Regions from separate parts of the Streptomyces sp. NPDC041205 genome, predicted to be linked through region 3. Evidence: riboswitches for the same ligand, from Rfam matches in the RefSeq annotation. Region 3 holds a riboswitch; each other region holds the start of a gene.
The links. Region 3 has a riboswitch for cyclic di-AMP ahead of ACZ6BG_RS24630 (transglycosylase family protein). Riboswitches for the same ligand answer to the same signal wherever they lie in the genome.

Region 1 (5,920 bases), on a different contig from region 3:
GATGTCCCGCCGCCACTGGGCGTACTTGACGGCCTCGGCGAGGGCACGGACGGCGCGTTCGGCCGCGGGGTAGGCGGGGATGCGGTGGTGGGGCGGGGGGTCGGCCTGGGGGGTGGGGGTCGGCGGGTCGGCCGGGGGCGGAGGCGTGCCGGGGCCGGCTTGCGGGCACGGGGGGTCGGCCGGGCGGGGAGGGTGGGAGGGGCGGGCCGGGGGCGTCGGTCCGCCCTGGTCCGCGGGGGCCGCTGGGTGGGCGAGGTCCGCGGGGTGAGCCTTGTCCACGGGGTGGCCCGATCCCGCCGGGCGAGCCGTGCCCACGGGGTGAGCCGGGTCCCCCTGGTCCCCCTGGTCCGCGATCGCCGCCGCGCGCGGACCCGTGCTCGCCGCGGCGGACAGGGCCTTGGCCAGGCCGCCCAGCTCCACGTGGACGACCGTGACCGGCTTCGTGGGGCAGCTCGCGGCGGCGGCGCGCAGGGCCGCCGCCAGGGACTTGTCCTCGCCCTGGCGGGTGGACTCGCCGAGGGACGGGATGACGGTGACGACGACCGCGTCACAGCCCTCGTCGGCCAGCGCTGCGGCGAGCGCGGTGCGGAAGTCGTCCGGGGACGCGGCGGTCGTCAGGTCGAGGGGCGGCAGCGGCCGCAGGCCTTCGGCGACGCAGGCGTCGTACGTGAGCAGGCCGAGCGACTCGGAGTTGCCGAGGATGGCGACGCGGGGTCCGGCGGGCAGCGGCTGCCCGGAGAGGAGCAGTCCGGCGTCGACGAGTTCGGTGACGGTGTCCACGCGGATCACCCCGGCCTGCCGCAGCAGCGCCGACACGGTGGCGTGCGGGAGGCGGGTGGCGGCGCCCGCGTGGCCGGTCGGCGCGATGCCGCTGTGCCGGGCGCCCTGGACGACGACGAGGGGCTTCACGGCGGCGGTGCGGCGGGCGAGGCGGGTGAACTTCCGGGGGTTGCCGATCGATTCGAGGTACATCAGGGCGACGTCGGTGTCCGGGTCGTCGTACCAGTACTGGAGTACGTCGTTGCCGGAGACGTCCGCGCGGTTGCCGGTGCTGACGCACGTGGACAGGCCCCACAGGCCCGAGCCGCGGCGGTGCAGCCGGGACAGGAGGGCGATGCCGATGGCGCCCGACTGGGTGAACAGGCCGAGGCGTCCGGCGGGCGGGAGGTCGGGCGCCAGGGAGGCGTTGAGGCGGGTCTCCGGAGAGGTGTTGATGACTCCGAAGGCGTTCGGACCGATGATGCGCATCCCGTAGGAGCGTGCTTGGCGGACGAGTTCACGCTGCCGTTCGCGTCCTTCGGGGCCGCTCTCGGCGTATCCGGCGGAGATGACGACGAGCCCCTGGACGCCGTGTTCGCCGCAGTCGGCGACGGCCTCGGGGACGCGTTCGGCGGGGACGGCGACGACGGCCAGGTCGACGGGTTCGGCGATGTCCCGCACGGAGCGGTGGGCGGGTACCCCGTCGATGTCGGTGGCCCCTTCGGGGAGGGCGCTGTTCACGGCGTACAGACGGCCGGTGAAACCCGCGCCCAGGACGTTGCGCAGAACGCCCCGGCCGACGCCGTCCGGGGAGCGGCCCGCTCCGATGACGGCGACGGAGCCGGGCGCGAGCAGGCGCTGCACGGAGCGCGCCTCGGCGCGCTGTTCGCGGGCCCGCTGGACGGCGAGGGAGCGATCGGTGGGCTCCAGGTCGAGTTCCAGGCGTACGACGCCGTCCTCGAAGCTGCGCTGCTGCTGATAGCCGGCGTCCGTGAAGACCTTGACCATCTTGGTGTTGGCGGGCAGGACCTCGGCGGCGAAGCGGCGGATGCCGCGCTCGCGGGCGACGGCCGCGATGTGTTCGAGCAGCGCGGAGGCTACGCCACGACCCTGGTGGGCGTCCTGCACGAGGAAGGCGACCTCGGCCTCGTCGGCGGGCGCGGAGGCGGGGCGGCCCTGGGCGTCGATGCGGTCGAAGCGGACGGTCGCGATGAACTCGCCGCCCACGGTGGCCGCGAGGCCCACGCGGTCCACGTGGTCGTGGTGGGTGAAGCGGTGCACGTCCTTGGCGGACAGCCGGGGGTACGGCGCGAAGAAGCGGTAGTACTTCGACTCGTCGGAGACCTGCTCGAAGAAGCTGACCAGGCGGTCGGCGTCTTTGGCGGTGATGGGCCTGATCCGGGCGGTGCCCCCGTCCCGCAACACCACGTCGGCCTCCCAGTGGGAGGGGTAGGGGTGCCGGTCCGGCGGGGTCTGCATGGGGCCAGGGTACGGGTCGCGCGGTCGCCCGGGCCGGGGCAGTGTAGGAGTGGTCGAAGGGCGACCGGGTAAGGGACGTACGTCCGTGGCGGGTGGTGACGGACGTCGGCAAGAGCATTCAGGTCGGCATGAGATAATGGTCTAGACAAGTGTGAGACACCTGGAAGGGCAGCAACACATGGCTGAGCGCCGCGTCAACGTCGGCTGGGCCGAGGGCCTCCATGCCCGGCCCGCCTCCATCTTCGTCCGCGCGGCCACGGCCGCCGGCGTCCCCGTCACGATCGCCAAGGCCGGCGGCAACCCGGTCAACGCCGCCTCCATGCTCGGGGTGCTCGGTCTGGGCGCGCAGGGCGGCGAGGAGATCGTGCTCGCTTCGGACGCCGAGGGCGCGGATGCCGCTCTCGACCGCCTGGCGAAGCTGGTCGCCGAGGGGCTCGAGGAGCTTCCCGAGACCGTCTAGTACGCCTGGCGCTCTGTGCGCAGAGAACGCCGCCCGGCACTACGCGAGGGGTCCGTCCTGAATCCAGGGCGGACCTTTTGCGTATCCGGCACATCTCATGACGTATATGAGGTCGCACGCCGACGCTTATTCGGTCGCGCACCGCACGCGCATTTCGACGCATATCTGAAGTCGAAAAGTCGAAATGCAGGCAGCGAAAAATGCCACCGCGAACACGTCTCTCTTTGTATACGGCGCCGCCGTTAATTCCGGACGCTCACCGTGTTGACGGCATGTTGCGAATCCCTCACACGCCCGGCGCGGGGGCCGGTCCGCGGCCTGTGTGCCGCGGCGGACCGTTCGGCGTGCAGCACGGTCAGCGTACGGGCCCGCTCCGCGTCGCCGCGGGCCACGGCGTCGACCACGGCGGCGCGCTCGGACCAGGTCTGCGCGGGGGCGGCCTGGGGCTCCGTGACGCACATCCAGGCGATCTTGTGGCGGAGCTGGGTGAGCAGGGTGATCAGGCCGGGGCTGGAGGAGGCCTGCGTGAGCGTCTCGTGGAACCAGCCGTCGAGCGAGCGGAGGTCCTCGGTGCCGCCGCGCCGGGAGCGCTCCTTGCCGAGCCGGACGAGCCCGCGCAGGACCTTCAGATGGGCGTCGGTGCGGCGCTGGGCGGCGCGGGCGGCCGCCAGGGGCTCCAGGAGCGCGCGGATCTCCAGGAGGTCGGCGGCGTCCTGCTCGGTGGGCTCGGCGACGCAGGCGCCCGCGTGCCTGCGGGTGACGACGAAGCCCTCGGCCTCCAACGTGCGCAGGGCCTCGCGCACGGGGACGCGGGAGACGCCGTAGCGGCGGGCGAGCAGTTCCTCGGTGAGGCGCGTGCCGCGTTCGTAGACACCGGAGACGATGTCGTCCCGGATGGCCGTGCATACCGAGTGCGCGGGAATGCGCATGACGGACCTCCGCTTTAATGCCCGCGAAACGCGTCGGTCGGCGCGTCGGCCGACGCGTCGAATGGCGCTCGTTCAACGACTCCATGGACCCTGCCGCCATGAACTCTATTGCAGAAGTCCGGGTTTTCCGACGGGAGGCCGGAATCCATGGATATCTTTTGGCCAAAGGGGCGTGCATACGCGTGAAAGCCCCGGCTCGGGTGAGCCGGGGCTTTCACGCGTCCGGGAGGGTCCCGACATCGGGATCCAGACGTTGACGCCGGGATGAGGTCGGGATGCGGACGTCGGCGTCGGGAATCAGACGCTGACGCCGTGCGAGCGGAGGTACGCCACGGGGTCGATGTCGGAGCCGTAGTCCGCGCCGGTGCGGGCCTCGAAGTGCAGGTGCGGGCCGCTGGAGTTGCCGGTCGAGCCGGAGAGGCCGATCTGCTGACCCGGGGTGACCGTCTGGCCGACCGTGACGCTGAGGGACGACATGTGGCCGTACTGCGTGTACGTGCCGTCGTTGTGGCGGATCACGACGTTGTTGCCGTAGGCGCCGCCCCAGCCGGCCTCGACGACGGTGCCCGCGGCGACCGCCTGGACCTGGGTGCCGGACGCGGCGTGGAAGTCGACGCCGGTGTGGCTGCCGGAGGACCACATGGCGCCGCCGGTCTTGTAGCCGGTGGAGACGTAGCTGCCGTCGATCGGCGAGACGTAGGAGCCAAGGCGCTTGCGCTCGGCCTCGCGGGCGGCGCGCTCCTTGGCCTCGCGCTCCTTCTGGGCCTTCGCCTTCGCGGCGGCCTCGGCCTTCCGCTTGGCCTCGGCGGCCTTGCGCTTGGCCTCCGCGGCCTGGGCCCGGGCCTCGGCCTCGGCCTTCTTCTGGGCCTCGGCCTCGGCGGCGGCGTGCTTCTGCGCGGCGGCCTGGGCGTCGATCTCGCCGGCCAGGGAGTCGCCGACGGAGATGGACTGGGTGAGGCCGGTGTGCGCGTACTCCGCGGAGCTGCCTTCGGCGGCGAGGGCCGGCGCGGCCAGGCCCGAGATGACTCCGGTGGTGGTGAGCGCGGCGACGCCCGCGGCGCTGGCGGTCGTGCGCGAGATGCGGCTCGGACGGCGGTGCTTGCCGGTCGGGCGGGTGAACGCCATGAAGCGGCTGATCCTTTCCTTCCTTCTCGCCTACCGGGTTAGCTGACGGGTTCGGAGCAGGAAGGTCTCCTACGGGCTCCTCGCCTCGCGGCAAGGGGTCCGATTCACCCCAGGGGACGTGTGGGTCCCCGGCTCCCCTGGCTCGCGCCGTACGGGGACTCGGCGATGGCTGTCCGGTGCCGCGGACGCGGCGTACTGCCTGACGGACAGCCGGACCGACGCTAAACGCCTCATCTTTCAATCGACAAACGAATCAGGCCTTTTGTAGCGCACGCCACAGGCCAGACGAGCAACCTCCATGTCAATTCGGACATATGGCGGCATGCAGGGACCCCAGCGGCTTCCTGAGCCACTGGGGTCCTTGTCCTCGCGAGGCGTTGATACCGCTATGTCCAGCTTTACGTCAGCGGCGGCCTCGGTCCGTCCCGTCCGGCAATCAGCCGGTGACCACCGTCACTTCACCGATGCCGAGCGCCTTGACGGGCTCCTCGATCTGCGCGGCGTCGCCCACGAGGACCGTCACCAGACGGTCGTCGGGGAAGGCGCTCACGACAGCCGCGGTGGCCTCCACGGTGCCCGTCTGCGCCAACTGGCGGTACAGGTGCGCCTGGAAGTCGTCCGGCAGGTGCTGCTCGACCTGGTCGGCGAGGGTGGCGGCGACGGCCGCCGCCGTCTCGTACTTCAACGGGGCGACGCCGACCAGGTTCTGCACGGCGACATCGCGCTCGGGGTCCGTCAGGCCCTCCGCGGCGAGCGTGCGCAGGACCTTCCAGAGGTCGTCCAGAGCCGGGCCCGTGTTGGGGGTGTCCACGGAGCCGCTGATGGCGAGCATCGCGGCGCCCGTCCCGTCCGGGGCGGAGCGAAGGACCTGGGCGAAGGCGCGCACTCCGTAGGTGTAGCCCTTCTCCTCGCGCAGGACGCGATCCAGGCGCGAGGTGAGGGTGCCGCCCAGGCAGTACGTGCCGAGGACCTGCGCGGACCACACGCGGTCGTGCCGGTCCGGGCCGACGCGGCCGATGAGCAGCTGCGTCTGGACGGCGCCGGGGCGGTCCACGATAACGACGCGGCCGCGGTCGTCGGCGGTCACCGGGGGCACCGGGCGCGGCTCGGCCGCCCCACCGGTCCAGGCGCCGAGGGTGTCGGCGAGGACGGCGTCCAGGTCGATGCC
Region 2 (5,920 bases), on a different contig from region 3:
CGGCGAGGACCTCGGGACCGCCGATCTGGCGCCGGAGCACCGCCTCGTCGAGGATCACGCTCAGCCGCAGCGGCGGCTCGCTGCGCAGCACGTCCTGCCGCGCGAGGCGCACCTGCACCAGGGCCCGCACCTGCTCCTCGGGCAGCCCGCCGAGCGCGGCACGTGTCACCGCGCGGGCGTAGTCCGGCGTCTGCAGCAGACCGGGGACCACGGTGGTCTCCAGCGTGCGCACCCTGCAGGCCTGTGACTCCAGACTGATGAAGTCGCGGTACGCCGGGGGCAGCAGACCGCGGTAGGCGTGCCACCAGTGGTGCCGCCCGGCCTCGTCCTCCCCGCCCGCGAGCACGACCAACAGCTCGCGCAACTGCGGATCATCGACCTCGTACGCCTCCAGGAGCAGTCGCACGTCCGAGGCGCGCACCCCGGAGCGCCCGGTCTCGATCCGGCTCACCTTCGACTGGTGCCAGCCGACCCGGGCCGCCGCCTCGCCGCTGGTGAGTCCGGCCTGTCCGCGCAGCGCGCGCAGCTCCGCGCCGAGCTTGCGGCGCCGCACCGCGGGACCGTACTGCATGTCCGTCTCCTTCCGGACGTCCGCGCCAACCGTACGGGACAGCGGGAGACTGTAGAGGAAGCGCCAGTGTTGCGCCCAAATACGGTCTGCCGTCGCAGAGTTCACCGCTTCGAGCGACAGATATATGCACATCTCGGTGGATCGCCGCGCGTCACCGGCCCAGGAGTGGCACTCTGGCGCGAAGCACCAGTTCCGGGACTGTCCTCGAGTTCTTCCGCCACGAGTCGGAGTCCGGTCCCGGTGGGAAAGGGACAGTGTCGCCATGGCAGACCTCCAGGAAGTATCAGTCACTCTGCCGAGCGATCCTGTCTCGGTCGCAGCCGCCCGCAGGTATGTGGCGGACACCTTGTCCGAGTGGGGCCTGCCGGCCGACGCCGACGTCGCCGACACGGTGCGGCTCATCGTCTCCGAACTCGCCACGAACGCCGTCCAGCACACCCTCGGCCAGTCCCCGACCTTCACCGTGGACGTGCAGCTCGACCGCGACGAGCGGCTGCGCATCGGCGTCACGGACAGCCACCCGCGCTTCCCCCGGCGCCTGCCCGCCGCCGTCCAGCAGGACAACGGCCGCGGCATGGTCATCATCCGCTGGCTCACCGCCGAGTGCGGCGGCAGACTCTCGGTCTGCCCGACGGCGGAGGGCGGCAAGACGGTCTGGATCACCCTGCCGTGGTCGGTGCCGGTCCAGAGTTGACGCCCTGTGGTGCGGGGCGCGCGGGCACGCGGGCAGCACAGGCACGCGGGGCCGTCGGCGGCCGGGGCACGCGGTGCCTCAGGTGACCGAGCGGCCGAACGTCCCCCGCAGCAACGCGCGGAACGTGTCCGCGGCCGGGCTCGACTCGCCGGTGCGGTGACCGACCCAGATGGTGCGCCGCAGGTCACCCGGCTCCAACGGCCGGACGCCGACCGGGGTCGCCGCCGTGCGGGCCACCATCTCCGGGACCACCGCGGCGCCGAGACCCGCGCTGACCATCGCGCACACCAGCGCGTAGTCCGGCGTCTGGACGAGCACCGCGGGCGCCGCCCCCGCCCGCGCGAGCGCCGCCTCCACGCCCTGCCGCGGCGGATGCGCCGGTGCCATGCTGATCAGGGGCTGGCCGGAGAGCTCGGCGAGCGGCAGCCGCCCGGTGCCCGCCGTGAGCGCGTGCCCCGGCGCCGTCACCAGCACCAACTCCTCGACGAGGACCGGCTCCAGGGTCACGGACGCGGGCGGCGCGGGCAGCTCGGCGGGTTCGTACGTGTGCGTCAGGGCCACATCGGCGTCGCCCGCCGCCACCGCGGCCACGCCCAGCGGCGGTTCGTAGCCGGTGACCGTCAGCTCGACGTCCGGATGCGCCCGGCGGAACGCCGTCAGGGCGGGCGGCAGCAGATGGATGCCCGCCGTCGTGAACGTGGCGACCCGCAGGCGTCCGCCCGAGAGCCCCACGAGCTGCGCCAGCTCGTGCCGGGCCAGCTCCATCTCGTCCAGGACACGGCGGGCGCGCGCCAGGAGCAACTCGCCCGCGCCGGTGAGCCGCGCGCCCCGGTGGTGCCGCACGAGCAGCGCCGCCCCCGCCTCCCGCTCCAGCTTGGCGAGCTGCTGGGAGAGCGCGGGCACCGTATACCCGAGCCGTTCGGCGGCGCGGGTGATGGAACCGGCTTCGGAGACCGCCACGAGCGCCGCGAGCCGCGTCGGGTCGTACATGCCGTGCCTCTTCCTGTGGCCGTGGCCCGCGGTCCTGCCGCGGTACGCGGACGCCGTCGCCCCGCCTTCCGGGACCGCCGCCGGATCCTACCGGCAGCTCAGCCTAAACAGATGCTTAAGGAAGACGCAGAAGATCTTACATACCTGCTGAAGGCTCACTCGCGGCAGAGTGGCCTACATGGACGCTCAACTGGTCGCCTTCACCGGCGTCGCCGCAGGCATGGTCGCCGTGCCCGGCGCCGACTTCACCGTCGTCGTACGCAACGCGCTCGCCTCACGCCGCGCCGGAGTGCTGTGCGCGCTCGGCATCGCGGCGGGGCTCCTGGTGCACACGGCCCTCGCCGTCGCCGGGGTCGCGGCCGTGCTCGCGGCCGTGCCCGCGCTGTTCCGCGCGCTGCAGATGGTGGGCGGCGGCTACGTGCTGTACCTGGGGGTGCGGGCGCTGCGGTCGGCGACGCGGTGGGAGGGGCGGCCGGGCGCGGGGGAGAGGCCGGACGGGGAGGCGGCCGCCGGAGAGGAGAGGGAGGTGGGGGAGGCGGGAGAGGAGGGGGAGGACGTGCGGGCGGTGGCCGGTGGTGGCGGCGGTGGCCTGCGCGAGGGCTTCCTCACCAACGCCCTCAACCCCAAGGCGTCCCTGACGTTCCTGAGCGTGCTGCCCCAGTTCGTGCCCGCGGGGAGCCCCGCGATGCCGCGCACGCTGCTGCTCGCCACGATCGTCGTGGCCTTCGCGCTGCTGTGGTTCCCGGCCGTCGCGCTGCTGGTGGACCGGCTCGGCCGTCGGCTGCGGGAGCCCCGCGTCGCCAGGGCGATCGAGGGCGGCACCGGGGTGGCGCTCACGGCGCTGGGCCTGGCGCTCCTCGTGGAACCGCTGTTCACGTAGCCCGATCAGAGGGGCCGTTGCGTTGTTGCTGCCGTCGCGCGACCGTCCACGGAAGCAGCCCCCACAGGCCACCGGACACCAGCAGCGTGGCCGCGGCGGCGCAGAAGGCGCCGGTGCGGCTCGCCGCCACGTCCACGACGAGCAGGACCGAACCGGTGAGCGCCAGGGCAAGGACGGCGAGTCCGGCCCCGGCGAGCCGCGACGACACCTTGACGATGAGCGGCTTCGCGCCGCGCCCGAACAGACCCCGGTGCAGCGCGGCGGGTGCGGTGAACAGCGCGGCCGCGAGGACGGCGAGCAGCAGTGTGGTCACGTACGTGGCGCGCTGGAAGGTGTCGAGCGAGGGGAAGCGGGGGGTGAAGGCGAGCGTGAGCAGAAACGCGAAGAGGAGCTGGACACCGGTCTGAGTGACCCTCAGCTCCTGGAGCAGTTCGACGAAGTTGCGGTCGGCGCGCTCCAGCGGAGTCTCGTTGCGGCCGTCGTCGCGGCCTTGGCTGTGGTCGTGCGCGGCGGTGCCCGCTGACCGGGGGCCGTCGTCGGGGACGTTTTCGGACATGCACTACGAGTATCCCGAGCCGGCGCGAAGCACTCCTCGCGTCGGCCCGGTCACGCCCGGACGGCGGTGCCTGCCCGAAGGCACCGCCGTCCGGGCACTCAGGTCAGCGGACTCGGCCGTACGAGACGCTGTTCGTCCAGATCTTCTCGAGGCGTACCACCGTGCCCCGCTTCGGGGCGTGCCAGATCTTGTTCTTGCCAGCGTAGATGCCGACATGGTAAACGTTCCGGCCGGAGTGGAAGAACACCAGGTCGCCGCGGGTGCGGTTGCTCTTGGAGACATGGCGGGTCTTGTTGTACTGCTGCGCGGCGGTTCGCGGCAGCTTCTTGCCCACGCGCTTGTACGAGTAGAGCGTGAGGCCCGAGCAGTCGAACCGGCGCGGCCCCACGGCTCCGTAGCCGTACGGGGAGCCCTTCTTGGAAGCCGCGATCTTGAGCGCCTTCGTCCCGTGTGTGGCGGCCTCGGCCTCGGAGACCAGACCGGGTGCCACGATGGTGCCGCCCACGGCGGCGAGCGTGAGTGCCGATGCGGTACCGGCCCTCGTCAGCAGCGACGGAACACGATTCAGCGCAGTCATGCGCAACCCTTCGTCAGCCGCCTGTGAAGGATGACCTGTCGGGTTCGGGCAGGCGAAGATGCCCGGTCGCGTCGCGACTTCACCCCAAGGGCCGGCCGGTCTCCCGGACGGTCCGCCTTGCTGGGTCCTCCACTCCTGCCGATGCACAGATGTCGACCGGGCATCCGGGTGGCGGCAGGACTCGGCGTCCACCCGGACCGCCCCGCCGCCTGTGGCGGGGGCTTGTCGTCGGAAGGGATCTTCACCCGAGAGTGGCCAAAAAACCGAGCCGAATCGGCTGTATGTGAGGCTCCTCACGACTGACCCGTTCGGGTGGACAGAGCCGGAAAGGGACCTGGGTCACAGTCGGAGACGATTGCCCGAACAGCGCTGGAACGTCCGGTTCCGGCTGCCGCGTAAGGGAGTTGTGCAACTACAGGGGCACACGCGTGCGAGTGTTTCCTACGCTGAAAGAGCTACCACCTCTGGTCGGACCCCGGTCTGGACCGGAAGTGGCGCGACATCCGTCCGTGTCGGTCGCACCCTCAACGGGCGGACGGCGCGGACGCGCTGCGGCCGTGGCGCTCCGACGGGCGTCCGGTGCGACGGCGCACCTCGGGTGCGCGGCCGTGAAGGAGAGGGGCGGCTCGGCGCGGGGCTGCGGGTGACCAGCCGGCTCGGCCTCGGCGGTCCCCGTCAACTCGTAGCAGAAACGCTTGGCGAACTCGCCGTTTATGGGTGCGCTTCGCAAGTGCGCTCACCCCGCCCTCGGGCGGATCGGTCAGCCACCCGTCGGTGGCGCCTCCTCGCCGACCGTGGGCGGCGGCACGGTCACGCGCGCGGTACGGCGCTCGCCGTCCAGCGTGCGCAACGCCCGGGCCAGCGTCGCCGTGTGGATCTCCGTCTCGCCCCGCTGGTGCATCAGCGCAAGGGCGTCCCGCAGCTCCGTCGCCCTGCTGACGAGGGCTTGTGCGGCGCGCAGGCCGCCGTACGTGTGCTCCGCGCGCCCCGGATTGATGCGGCCGACGAGGTCCACGACCGCGAGATAGGCGTCGATGAGCTCGCCCTCGGCGCGGGTCAGGGCGGGCAGCGGCGGCAGTTCGGGCAGCACCCGGGCCTCACTCGGCGGTAGCGGTCGTGGCCCTGCGGTTCGGCACGACCCGGTCCACCAGGCCGAACTCCACCGCGGCCGCGGCGTCCAGGACGGTGTCGCGCTCGATGGCCGCCGCGATCCGCTCGGCGTCCCGCCCTGTGTGGCGCCCGAGCATCTCCTCCAGGAGCGCGCGGGTGCGGCGCAGTTCCTCGGCCTGGATGGCGAGGTCGGTCGGCTGGCCCCGCAACGCCTCGGCGAGCGCGGGCTGCTGGAGCAGCACCCGGGCGCCGGGCAGGATCGACCGCTTCCCCGGTGTGCCCGCGGCGAGCAGCACGGCGGCGGCGGACGCGGCCTGGCCGAGGCAGACGGTTTCCACGTCGCAGGTCGTGAACCGCAGGGTGTCGTAGATCGCCGTGGCCGCGCTGAACGAGCCGCCGGGCGAGTTGATGTACAGCGAGATGTCCCGGTCAGGCGCGAGGTACTCCAGGTGCAGCAGCTGCGCCATGACGTCGTTCGCGGAGACGTCGTCGACGGGGGTGCCGAGGAAGACGATGCGCTCCTCCAGGAGCTTGGAGTAGGG
Region 3 (5,920 bases):
GCCAGCGGGCCTTCTCGTCGCGGAGGCGCTCCACGTTCTCGCGGTGCTCGGACTGCTTCTGCCGCTGCTCGGCGATCTCGGCGCGCTGGGACACGTACTGCCTCATCGGATAGGCGAGCGCCACGACCAGCGAGCACACGACGAGCACGAGGAGCGCGGCCCGGCCGGTGAGCCGGGAGCGGCGGGCCTGCCGCTTGGTCTGCGAGCGGTAGACGCGCTCGGCGGTCTGCTCGCCGAGCAGCCGCAGCCGGGTCGCCGTGGAGAACCGGTCCTTGTCCCGGACTTTCCCGGCCATGTGTCTCGCCTCCCCAGTACGCGCGTACGTCCCCGCACACGGTACGGGACCGAGTACGGGGACGTACGTACGACTGGCTAGGGCTTGGCCTGCGAAGCGGCTCAGCCCTTGAAGCGGGGGAACGCGCTGCGGCCGGCGTACACCGCCGCGTCGTCGAGGATCTCCTCGATGCGAAGCAGCTGGTTGTACTTGGCGACGCGGTCCGAGCGGGCCGGGGCGCCGGTCTTGATCTGGCCGCAGTTCACGGCGACGGCGAGGTCGGCGATGGTGACGTCCTCGGTCTCGCCGGAGCGGTGCGACATCATGCACTTGAAGCCGTTGCGCTGGGCCAGCTCGACGGCGTCGAGGGTCTCGGTCAGCGAACCGATCTGGTTGACCTTCACCAGGAGGGCGTTGGCGGAGCCCTCCTCGATGCCGCGGGCCAGGCGCTCGGGGTTGGTGACGAAGAGGTCGTCGCCGACGATCTGGACCTTGTCGCCCAGCTTGTCGGTGATGACCTTCCAGCCCGCCCAGTCGTCCTCGAACAGCGGGTCCTCGATGGACACGAGCGGGTACGCCTCGACGAGCTCGGCGTAGTACTCGGTCATCTCGGCGGCCGAGCGGGACTTGCCCTCGAACTCGTACTTGCCGTCCTTGTAGAACTCCGACGCGGCGACGTCGAGCGCGAGCGCGATCTGCTCGCCGGGGACGTAACCGGCCTGCTTGATGGCCTCGACGATGAGGTCGAGGGCGGCGCGGTTCGACTCCAGGTTCGGCGCGAAGCCGCCCTCGTCGCCGAGGCCGGTCGACAGGCCCTTGGTCTTCAGGACCTTCTTCAGCGTGTGGTAGACCTCGGCGCCCCAGCGCAGCGCCTCGGAGAAGGACTCCGCGCCGATCGGGGCGATCATGAACTCCTGGATGTCGACGTTGGAGTCCGCGTGGGACCCGCCGTTCAGGATGTTCATCATCGGAACGGGCAGCAGGTGCGCGTTCGGGCCGCCCAGGTAGCGGAAGAGCGGCAGGTCGCTCGCCTCGGAGGCGGCGTGCGCGACGGCGAGGGAGACGCCGAGGATGGCGTTGGCGCCGAGCGAGCCCTTGTTGTCGGTGGCGTCGAGGTCGAACATCGCCTGGTCGATCAGGCGCTGCTCGGTGGCGTCGTAGCCGACGAGCTCCGGGCCGATCTGCTCGATGACGGCGAGGACGGCCTTCTCGACGCCCTTGCCGCCGTAGCGGTTGGCGTCTCCGTCACGCAGTTCGATGGCCTCGAAGGCGCCGGTGGAGGCGCCGGACGGAACCGCGGCGCGGCCGGTGGACCCGTCGTCGAGGCCGACCTCGACCTCGACCGTGGGGTTGCCTCGGGAGTCCAGGATTTCCCGGGCTACGACGACGTCGATGGACGGCACGAGCATCTCCTTCTGGGATGTGACGCTAGGGGCGCATGGCGTGCACCACTGGGGGCGCGGGCTTGCGCATGGCTTGCATGGTCTTCATCGGCCCTGCGTCTCCTGAGCCTAACGGGCCCGGGAGCTTCGGCCAGCCGACCGCCCGCCCCGTGGGACGGCCATCGGGCCAATTCCCTGGGAATCAGGACGGAACCACAGGTTCTTACCGGCCGGTAGCTTCGCCCTGGGCGTACTTCGGGGTTGCCTGGGCGCCCGGCCGGGCCGCCCCGGACAGCACCTCGCCCCGGTGCGTACGGGGGATACGCGCACCGGGGCGAGGGAGACCCGTGGGGACGGGGGCGCTCCGCGGGACGGAGCGGGGGCCCTGTCCGGACGGGCCGGACAGGGCGCGGGCCGGGCTCGGCCTCAGCTGAGGTGCAGCTGCTGGCCCGGGTAGATCATGTCGGCGTCGGAGATGATGTCGCCGTTGAGCTTGTACACCTTGTGCCAGCCGCCCTTGACGTCGTGCTCGTCGGCGATCTTGGAGAGGGTGTCGCCGGTCTTGACCTTGTACTCGCCGTCGCCCTTCTTCACGACCTTGCCGGTCGGGGTCTGGACGGTCTTCTTCGACTCGGTCTGCGGGGCGGCCTGCTGCGGCTTCGGCTGCGGCTTGGCCTGCTGCTGGGGCTGCGCCTGCTGCTGCGGCTGCTGCTGGGGCTTGGCCTGCTGCTGCGGCTGCTGCTGGGGCTTCTCGGCGGCGCCGCCGTTGTACGCGGCGCCCGTGAGGCCCACGCCACAGCTCGGCCAGGCACCCTTGCCCTGGCCCGCGAGGACCTTCTCGCCGATCTCGATCTGCTGGGCCTTGGTGGCCTGGTTGGCGGTCGCGGCGTACTTGGTGCCGCCGTACGCGGCCCAGGTGGAGGCCGAGAACTGCAGGCCGCCGTAGTAGCCGTTGCCGGTGTTGATGGACCAGTTGCCGCCGGCCTCGCACTGGGCGACCCGGTCCCACTGGTCGGCGGTCGCGGCGTTCGCGGTGCCCGCGGCCATCAGCGGGGCGGCGACAGCGGCGCCGGTGACACCGACGACGGTGGCCGCGCGGGTGGCCTTGTCAACAGCGGTCGGACGACGGTGCTTGCCCTTGCCGGAAAACAGCATGGAGTGATCCCCTCACCGACGCCTGCGAGGTGAGCTGTCGGGTTCGGGCGGGTGAGTGCCCGGCCGTACGGCTTCCGTACGACTTCACCCCTAGCCGGTCCTGCGCGTCGCGCGGCCGCTGGCCGCTCAACGCGTGGGCCCGGCGCTTACCTTGGGTCCCCCGCTCCTGCCTTCGGCGCTCGAAGCGACGACTGTTCCCGTCCGGCCGTTGGCAGGATTCGGCGTACCGACCGGCGGGGCCCGCTGTGGCGAGCGGTCACGACCGTAGACAGGCAATCACCGGAATTTCAAAGACGATCAGGGCTTCTGAGACCCATCTCTCACTTGCCTCTCACCGTCTTTAAACCGGACATTCACCGCGAACTGCCAGTCAATTTCCGCTCCGCGACGCCTACTTCCGGTCCGCCTCCGCGGCCTGTTCCTCGCTCAGGTCGAGTCGCTGACCGGGGAGGATGAGATCCGGGTCACCGCCCACGGTCCGCTTGTTCTCGGCGTAGAGGGTGGACCAGCCGCCGTCAAGGTCGTGCCGGTCGGCGATCTGCGAGAGGTTGTCGCCGGAGCGGACCGTGTAGGTGCCCGCGGGGTCATGGGCGTCACGCGCGTCGCGCCCTTCACCACGCGACGCGTGGCGGCCCGCGGAGCCCGCGCCGCCCTTCTCCGCCTCGTCGGCGCTGGAGCCGCGGTGGCGGCCCGACGGGAGGCCGGAGGAGTCCTCGGAGCCCTCCGCGGAGCCGTCGGCGCCCGACGGCTCACGGCCCGCTTCGGACTCGGCGTCGGGCGAAGTGGTGCCGCGGTCGCCGGACTTGCCGTCCTCGTCCGCCGAGCCCTTCTCGCCCTTCTGTCCGCCCTTGTCGCGTTCGTCACTCTTGTCGGCCGAACCGTCGCTGTCGGGCTTGCGGTGCTTGCCGGTCTCCTTGGACTTGCCGTCCTCGGCGTCCGCGCCGCGCTCCTCGCCCTTCGCGTCGGCGTCCTTGTCGGCCTTCCCCTCGCCCTTCTCGCCGTCCTTGTCGCCCTTGGAGTCCTTGGCGTCGCCGGACGGCTCCGCGGGCTTCGACGGGGCGACCGGGAGGCCCGGGTCGACGTCGGCGGCCGCGCCGCCCTTGCTGAGGCCCGCGGCCGGGCCGCAGTTCGGCCACGCGGCGGGGCCCTGGTCGGCCAGGACCTTGTCGGCGACGGCGATCTGCTGGGAGCGGCTCGCCTGGTCGGCGCTCGGCGCGTACGCGAGGCCGCCGTAGCTCTCCCAGGTCTCCTGCGTCAGCTGCAGGCCGCCGTAGTACCCGTCGCCCTTGGCGCTCCAGGCGCCGCCGCTCTCGCACTCCGCGACCTTGTCCCACGTCGAGGCGTCGGCCGCGTGCGCGCCCGTGGCGCCGAGCAGCGGGATGGCGATGGCGGATCCGGTGACGCCCGCCGCGACGACGATCGCCGGGGCCTGGCGGGGACGGCGGTGACGGCCTTGGCCGGAGAGCATGCACGTGCCTTTCGAGCGACGACAAGAACAGCTGCGACACGTGGTGCCAAGGGGTGCCGAGCCGTCGTGAACGTAGCCGCAGTCGAACGTCAGTCACAAGTCGATGCAGCGCAGATCACGTGAAAGTCACAGTCTTGACGGTACGTCAGGAACGTGCCGGTCCCCCGTCAGCGGCCGGGCGGCGTGAACGTCACCGGCAAGGTCCGCAGGCCACGCATGATGAGCCCGCCGCGCCACCTCAACTCCTCCGGATCGACGGCGAGTTGCAGGTCCGGCAGCCTGCGGAGCAGCGTCGCGAGCGCCGTCTGGCCCTCCAGGCGGGCCAGCGGGGCGCCGAGGCAGTAGTGGATGCCGTGGCCGTATCCGAGGTGCTGGTTGTCGCTCCGGGACAGGTCGAGGAGGTCGGGGTCGGGGAAGCGGGCCGGGTCTCGGTCGGCGGCGGCGAGGACGACGAGGACGGGGTCGCCCGCGGCGATGTCCTGGCCGCCGACGCACAGCGGTTCGGTGGCGAAGCGCCAGGTGGCCAGCTCCACGGGCCCGTCGAAGCGGAGCAGTTCCTCGACGCCGGTCTCCAGGAGGCCGGTGTCCCCGTCGGCGAGGGACTGTTGCAGCCGGGCGCGCTGCTCGGGGTGGGTGAGCAGTGCGTACGTACCGTTCCCGATGAGGTTGACCGTTGTCTCGAAACCGGCGAAGAGGAGGATGAAGGCCATCGCGGCGGCCTCGTTCTCCGTGAGGTGCTCGCCGTGGTCGGAGGCGCGGATGAGACCCGAGATCAGGTCGTCGCCGGGGTCGTTGCGCTTGCGGTGGATCAGGTCGGCGAGATAGCCGCGCATCTTCTTGACCGAGCGTGCGACGCCGCCGCGCGGGCCGCCGCCGTGCCGGATCATCATGCCCGCCCAGTCCCGGAAGTCGTCCTGGTCCTCGCGCGGGACGCCGAGCAGGTCACAGATCGCGTAGATGGGGAGAGGGAAGGCGAACTCGTGGATGAGGTCGGCTTCGCCCTTCGCTGCGAACCCGTCGATGAGCTGGTCCGTCAGCTCCTGCACGCGGGGCGCGAACTCGGCCACCCGGCGGGGTGTGAACGCCTTCGACACCAGGCGGCGCAGGCGGGTGTGGTCCGGTGGGTCGATGTTGAGCAGATGCGTCATCAGCTCGGCCTTGCGTTCGCCCGGGATGCCCGTCTTGCCCTTCGCGTGCGCGGGTTCGTCGTGGTGCGCGGGGTTCTTGGACAGCCGCTGGTCGGCGAGGGCCTGCCGGGCGTCGGCGTAGCGGGTGACCAGCCAGGCCTCCACTCCGCTCGGGAGAGTGGTCCTGTGCACGGGGGCGTGGTCGCGGAGCCAGGCGTACGCGGGGTAGGGGTTGGACGCGAACTCCCACGTGAACAGGTCCGGGGCGGGGGGCTGGGGCTGGTCTTGCATGGGTCGACGGTATCCGGCTGCGGGCCTCGCGGGGCGCCCCAGTCCCGCCCCTTCTCCGGTCCCGGGGCTCTGCCCCTGGACCCCGGGGGTGGGACTCCCCTTCGGGTGGGACGGGGCGCCGCCGATCGGCCTTCGGCCTCGTCCTCAAACGCCGGACGGGCTGAAAACTTCGCCGGGGCGGGCCGATAGGTGACCGCCCGGGGCCGATAGGTGAGCGACGCGG

Region 1: it holds a riboswitch for cyclic di-AMP, as region 3 does, so the genes downstream of both, ACZ6BG_RS35975 (M23 family metallopeptidase) here and ACZ6BG_RS24630 (transglycosylase family protein) in region 3, are expected to answer to the same signal.
Region 2: it holds a riboswitch for cyclic di-AMP, as region 3 does, so the genes downstream of both, ACZ6BG_RS15035 (C40 family peptidase) here and ACZ6BG_RS24630 (transglycosylase family protein) in region 3, are expected to answer to the same signal.

What each region holds. Positions count from the first base shown of each region.
Region 1 is NZ_JBVIZH010000013.1:53,767-59,686, forward strand. It holds gene ACZ6BG_RS35960 (bifunctional acetate--CoA ligase family protein/GNAT family N-acetyltransferase) at 1-2,238, opposite strand, end outside; gene ACZ6BG_RS35965 (HPr family phosphocarrier protein) at 2,417-2,698, shown strand; gene ACZ6BG_RS35970 (GntR family transcriptional regulator) at 2,941-3,627, opposite strand; gene ACZ6BG_RS35975 (M23 family metallopeptidase) at 3,925-4,752, opposite strand; cyclic di-AMP (ydaO/yuaA leader) riboswitch at 4,766-4,927, opposite strand; gene ACZ6BG_RS35980 (M16 family metallopeptidase) at 5,189-5,920, opposite strand, start outside.
Region 2 is NZ_JBVIZH010000003.1:182,183-188,102, forward strand. It holds gene ACZ6BG_RS15010 (helix-turn-helix domain-containing protein) at 1-571, opposite strand, end outside; gene ACZ6BG_RS15015 (ATP-binding protein) at 834-1,265, shown strand; gene ACZ6BG_RS15020 (LysR family transcriptional regulator) at 1,344-2,255, opposite strand; gene ACZ6BG_RS15025 (LysE family translocator) at 2,434-3,135, shown strand; gene ACZ6BG_RS15030 (DUF6328 family protein) at 3,128-3,691, opposite strand; gene ACZ6BG_RS15035 (C40 family peptidase) at 3,795-4,268, opposite strand; cyclic di-AMP (ydaO/yuaA leader) riboswitch at 4,272-4,441, opposite strand; gene ACZ6BG_RS15040 (hypothetical protein) at 5,029-5,358, opposite strand; gene ACZ6BG_RS15045 (ATP-dependent Clp protease proteolytic subunit) at 5,366-5,920, opposite strand, start outside.
Region 3 is NZ_JBVIZH010000005.1:481,891-487,810, reverse strand. It holds gene ACZ6BG_RS24640 (FtsB family cell division protein) at 1-295, opposite strand, end outside; gene eno (phosphopyruvate hydratase) at 397-1,683, opposite strand; gene ACZ6BG_RS24630 (transglycosylase family protein) at 2,083-2,811, opposite strand; cyclic di-AMP (ydaO/yuaA leader) riboswitch at 2,816-2,999, opposite strand; gene ACZ6BG_RS24625 (LysM peptidoglycan-binding domain-containing protein) at 3,203-4,279, opposite strand; gene ACZ6BG_RS24620 (cytochrome P450 family protein) at 4,447-5,697, opposite strand.